Regions from separate parts of the Paenibacillus kyungheensis genome, predicted to be linked through region 2. Evidence: predicted binding sites of a transcription regulator. Region 2 holds the regulator's gene; the other holds the start of a gene.
The links. Region 2 encodes LexA, which represses DNA repair genes until DNA is damaged. Its sites were predicted from a motif close to CGAACATATGTTCG; they were not measured.

Region 1 (3,222 bases), 2.1 Mb from region 2:
AAATAAAGCGATTAGCTGGTTCGATCTTCAAACGATCTGTACACCATCTGAACTTCTGCCTTGGAGTTGGATAACCTTTACCAATAATAGAAGACCAGAAAGTTTGCTCTGCTTTTGGACGAACTTTTTGTGTCTCAAATGGTAAACCGATCTCTAAAGCTTTCTTCTCAATACGTCCTAAAGTTCTAGTTATTTTATCAATAATAAGTGGTGTTTCTACTTGAGTATCTGAAGAAATAACATATACTTTTTTATGAAGTTGAGAAGGTTCTAACTCTTGTAACGCTTGAAAAACAATTTGTACAACTGCTGTGGAATCTTTTCCTCCACTAAATCCAACAACCCAAGGTCTTTCATCTTCAAGATACATTTCTTTTACTAATTCTTTGGCTTCTACAAATTTGCTTCCTGTATTAAATATATTAAGTTCCATGTAGAGAAGCCTCCTTTACGTAATCTTATTTTCTATTTTCTGTTCTTGTTCTGTTAAAGGTAAGCCTATTTTAGACTTTATAAGATTTGCCGTTAATTGAACGGTCTCGTTTGTTTTATTAATTCTTCCTGTCTGTCCATAGGCACGACCTAACCAGTCTTGCTTATTTTCGCGACTCCAATCTACCTTTTTAAGCTTTTTGATATAAGATTCCCATTCATCTGCATGATAGAAATAAAGATAATGTCCGACGATACCTATAGCTTCTAAAAACACACCATGAGCAATGATAGAATTAATTCTAAGATCTCTAGGTGATACTTTTTTATCTAATACATCTTGCCATTCCGTTATCGTATCACATAATAGAATCCAAAACTTCTGTACAAACTCTTTTTCCTGTTCAGAAATAATTTCGCCTTTTCGTTTACCTAGTAGACGACAATTTGTATTAAAAATATGATTTAGAGCGAATAATTTAGGTGAGTTCTTAGATAAAGACACTTTTTCTCTATCTGTATATCGTTCCAGTAAAGGGATATCTTGTAGTAATCCTTTTGTAATTAAAGAAAGTTGATCCCGATGATCATACAAAATTCCAATAGAAGAAGTTGTATTTACAGCATGCCGATTTAGATCAGAAAACATTTGCTGAGAACGAGTCAAACCTAAATCATGAAAGAAAACTACTGAGATTGTTTCTTCTCCTAGTTCAGGTGAGATTTTCAATGCTTCTTCTATAGCTGCTCTACGATGTTGACCATCATTAATTAAGAATTTAGAATCAAGAGAGATCGTAAGATATCCTATGTCTTTCAAATCCTTAGAGTGTTCTTGAAATACCATTTCTCCATCTACAGATGCAGTTAATGAAGAAAATATGTATTCCTTAGGATTCTCAAGAATATAATTTGTGATATCTGGAATTCTGGATCGATTCATTACACGTTGTGCCCGGTGTTCAACTGGAATCTCTTCTTCATCAAAAAGAAAAATTCTAGGAATCAGACGCATCGGACACATAACTGTATAAAATTCTTTACCAGCCTGTTTACCTCTTAAAGCAGGAAATGTATAATTAAAGTTCATCAGCATATTCTCCTATTACGTACGTAATATTGTACTTTGCTATTTGATTTTACATTAATACGAACGGATGTTCAATGCTTAGAAGAAACAAATTTATGTTTTATATTTAGTTTCTTTGATAAAAGCAAATAAACCAAGCTACCTATCATGATGGTAACTTGGTTTTATTTATATATTAAGATTTAAAAATACTTCTACTTTTTCTCCACGATCTAAGCCAACATACTACTCAATCCAAGAGCAATTAATAAAGTCCATATGTTCAAATAGATCGTATTTGTATGCTCTGCGCTAACTTGTTGCATAGCATTAAGAGACCTTAACATATGACGTACCCATACTATTTCTGCCACGATGGATATACTAGTAATGATTGCCGATATGATCAATAATCTCACAGCATTTTTTATTGCCCAATCGATTGTTCACAAATAAAATAAATACATATGTATACACAAATAGAGTCCTAATAGTATAACAGGTGGCCAAAATAAATAAGCGACATTCCCATTACCGTTGTTGCGACTCGGAGAAGTAGTCATTTCAGCTATGCCATTAAGCCAGAATAGTTCAACAATGAATAAAACAGAAATTACTATGTACTCTTTCGTCATACTTTTCAAATGAACATCCATTTTTTTAATATAAATAACACAATAAGAGCAACGATTAGAAATATAAAAGATAGGAAAACTGCTAGTGCAATTGGTCAGGAACAATACTTAGATTTTTATACGAATGAACCTATTTTATCTATGGTTACTTTTCAATTAAAATAATAAATAAAAAGAAAGTGATCTCTTTACGGGATCACTTCCTTTTTGTTTCATTTCAACTCTACGCGATTCTCTCTACGACTCACTATATAAACCGCAAACAACCCCATCAATGGCGCTAATGTACCTAAATCTATCGTCCAATCGCGATACATGATTTTCTGTATCATACTTGCTATAAAGATAACTACACAAAAGATCATCGACAAGAACATAAGCGTTTGGGCGGGATGTTTGACGCCTTTGTAGATCATATGTACGATTCCCCAGATCGCTAATCCGTACACCATCACATTAACAAGTATGACTAATACCAAACCAGATACATCTGACATCATATAACCTCCTTACTGCATATTCTATGTATTTCTATTAGAATATACACTTATCTTTTTACTTATTTTACTATAAAATGAAATAAAGTATAAAAGCAACCATGTAAGGAGGATCATTATGGCGTGGGGAGCAATTTTTCCGTTTGTGTTATTTGTGGTGATGCTAGGATTATTCGGGCTGTTTGTGTATGGATTTGTTGTCTTTATTTCTTATCTGAAACGAAAACAATAACAATAACTTTATGCCTACCTGTCTATGTCACTTACCTACTCTACAACTACATACTACTACTTTAAAAAAGCTTACTTCTTGCTCTTTGACCAGAGAAACGAAGCAGGCTTTTTGTTAATCCCTTTCTACTCTTTTAAGCGTAAAATAACTAAAACACATATATCCAATGCTCATATCTATAGAAAAACAAGAAAAATCATCAAAAAGCATCGTTCTTTATTTTTGGATCGGTATACCTATATTTCAAATTTTCGACACTTTTAAAAGACTATAATTGGTTGATTTCACTTAAACAGCACTTTCATCCAGTACCTACAACATGATAAAATAGATAGAACGACATCAAGCAAATCGTTC
Region 2 (3,222 bases):
TATTGCTGGGCTAACCGACAATCTGGTGAAATGCGTGTATGGCATAACCAAACATAATCAACACTGAAAAGGAGAGTGCCTGATGAAATCAAAAATGAGAATAGATCCTGAGAAATTTGCGTATACTGTCATTTCAAGTTATTCATCAGATAAAGATAATGCCGAAGCAGTGGCTAAAGACCATCTAGGTGTATTTTTAAATGCTTATTTTCTAGCTGAAAAGTTCAATACACTTGAAGCCCAATTGGCTGAAAAAGCAGAAAGTAAAGATTTCAAAGCATTACTTGCCAAACTAATGGATACAAAGCTGTTTGGATAAATGTAGCTTACTATTAAAAAAATATAAGATATTTAGTAATTATTTGGCATTAAAAGGTATCAATTTCCTATTATTAGGTTATGATGAAGAAATCACATAATGAATTAAGAGGAGTGACATTAGAAATCAAATAAAAAAATTAAGAGCATATCAGCAAAAGTACCGTATTCAGCTTGTACAAAAGGCATCCAATAAGTAGTAGAGGGTTAGATAAAAACGTTGCAATTTGGGTACTCAATATGTTCAGTCATTACAGTTAAAGGAGGTAGCAATTATGAGTTGGATTGAATCTGCGGTAATACGTGCACAGGAAGAGAAAGCAGAGAACGCAAAAGCTTTTTCATATTCTTTAAAAATTCATGAGCATTTTTTAGAACATTGTGAAAATTTATGGATGAAATTTTCTACCATTTTAGAAGAGATCAAAAAACATTTTAAAGAAGATTGCAGTATTCAGAAAGATGAAAATCAACTGGTTATTACAATTGCACTCGTTGTCATTACTATAACTGTAGTTAAAAAAAATGTACGTGAACATTATTATGGAGAAGCTGATCTCAAATACAAATGCTCTCATGATTCTGGAAAACCTAAACTTGCGGTAGAATTATTGTACTTGAATCCAACAGAGCATCCTGTATGGATGTACAAAGTTTTACAAGGCAAAGAAGAGATTGAAGTTGCTTTTAGTGAAGTAGAAGCCGAACATGTAATTAAAACTGCATTGTGGAGATATGTACAATAATTACATTGTGCTGAATCTAAATAAATTAAATTATTCTCATATAAATAAGAAAAAAGACCGCTACTAGAAAGTAGCGGTCTTTTTCTATCTTCTATGAACTGTAACGTACAGTAGTGATTTAGTGCAAGTTACGGAACAATCCTACAACTTTACCCAAAATCGTAACATGTGTCAGACGAAGTGGCTGATACATTGGATTTTCTGGTTGTAGACGAATATGATCTTTTTCTTTATAGAACGTTTTGACAGTTGCTTCGTCGTCTTCTGTCATGGCTACAACAATATCGCCATTATCAGCGGTCTGTTGTTGACGTACAATTACGTAGTCACCATTATAGATTCCTGCTTCAATCATACTGTCTCCAACTACAGAAAGCATAAATACTTGTCCTTCACCTGTAAAATTCTGTGGTAGAGGGAAGTAATCTTCAATATGTTCTGTAGCTGTAATCGGAACACCGGCGGTTACTTTTCCAATAATAGGAACACGAGATACCGTTTGAGCGAAAAGAATATTACTTTCAGACTCTTCTTGACCCAACAACTCGATGGCACGAGGTTTGGTCGGGTCGCGTCGAATCAGTCCTTTTTTCTCCAAACGATCCAGATGACCATGTACAGTAGAACTAGAAGCAAGACCTACAGCTTCACCAATTTCACGTACAGATGGCGGGTAACCTTTAAGTTTGACTTCATTTCGGATAAATTCCAAAATGGCCTGTTGGCGACTTGAAACTTTTGACATACCTTATCAACCCCAATGCTAGTAACGTTTGGCAAAATTATAACATAGAACTACCGTTCGTACAAACATAAGTTCTAAAATTTGTATATTTATTTTGTTATTCATTACTTTTTGTAGTCTATTCATCGTATAAGAGGCATAATCTATAGTCTAAAAGGTGCAATAAAAAACGCGAACGAAGGTTCGTAAAAAACTATTGAGTAAAACATATGTTCGTGTTATAGTGAATTTAAGAAAACAAGAACAAATGTTTGGAGCGTGATGACAATGTTAAAATATACTACATATCGTAGCATCCACAATCAATCTGAAGATGGTGAACAACAGATTGATACATCTGGATCAGATATACATCATACATCAACAAGTTATTCGGAGAAACAATCACAGCAAGCAGCTATTCATGCCACACGAGCGGACAAAGATGTAGTGGTGGATGAGTGGACATATTTGCCGAATGTGCAAAAGATACGTAAACCAGCTCAACCTAAAGGCAAAAAAACATTACGTCAAAAAACGCTACATCTTATTCAAAGCACAGCCCAAAAAGTGAAGTGGAAATCCGGCGGACGTTTAATGGTATGTTTTGTGTTTGCAGGTGTATTATTATACGGTGGAGTAATTCATAACTTTGTAGTAGCAGACAAAGTAGAAGGCCCTGCACAAAAAGTTGTTGTTCATTCAGGGGATAGCTTATGGAGTATCGCTAGTGAATACAAATCAGCCCAGACAGATACACGTGACTATATAGCAGAGATTCGTAGTGAAAATCAATTAACTACAAGTGAGATTCAAGCAGGCGATGTTCTGGTAATTCCTTACGATTGATTTACATGTTCTCTAAATATATTTATGGTATAAATGATATCACTAGATAAGCACATATATTCATTAAGTGGGATGAAAGTTTGTTAAGATCTGTTGATCTTGACAAGCTTTTTTTTACATGTCAAAGTTAGTGATGGTCACAAGATGATTACTTACATGGAGGTTAGTTATGGATATCGATACACTCATTGCACGTATTAATGAATTAGCTCGTAAGAAAAAAAGTTCAGGTCTTACAGCCGAAGAAACTGTAGAGCGTGACGAGTTACGTGCTATTTATTTAAATAATATTCGCAGTAATTTTCGTCAACAACTAGATACAATTGAATTTGTAGAAGATACAGAACAAGCGGATAATACCAAAAAATAGTCAGCACTAGAATCATGTAACAGCTTTAATAAATACAAAGAAGTGAACTAACCCAAGGGTGCTCTAGCTGTTATTACAGAGAGCATCCTATTTTGCTATGGAAATTTAGGGCTTGTTCTGGCATGATAAGATAGAACGAAGTCTTCTGCTTTTGTTGTAAGGCTTACATTATCTATTAGGGGGAAACAAAGTATGTCCCGTTCCTGGGAAAGGCA

Region 1: a site for LexA is predicted at 1,583-1,596, ahead of dndB (DNA sulfur modification protein DndB). Genes of this name have one in related genera too.

What each region holds. Positions count from the first base shown of each region.
Region 1 is NZ_CP117416.1:977,267-980,488, reverse strand. Features, by position in the region: gene dndC (DNA phosphorothioation system sulfurtransferase DndC) at 1-433, opposite strand, end outside; gene dndB (DNA sulfur modification protein DndB) at 449-1,528, opposite strand; gene PQ456_RS04360 (hypothetical protein) at 2,349-2,633, opposite strand.
Region 2 is NZ_CP117416.1:3,042,947-3,046,168, reverse strand. Features, by position in the region: gene PQ456_RS12980 (glycoside hydrolase family 127 protein) at 1-57, shown strand, start outside; gene PQ456_RS12975 (hypothetical protein) at 83-319, shown strand; gene PQ456_RS12970 (hypothetical protein) at 594-1,064, shown strand; gene lexA (transcriptional repressor LexA) at 1,183-1,809, opposite strand; gene yneA (cell division suppressor protein YneA) at 2,077-2,637, shown strand; gene PQ456_RS12955 (DUF896 domain-containing protein) at 2,807-3,007, shown strand; gene PQ456_RS12950 (methyltransferase) at 3,200-3,222, shown strand, end outside.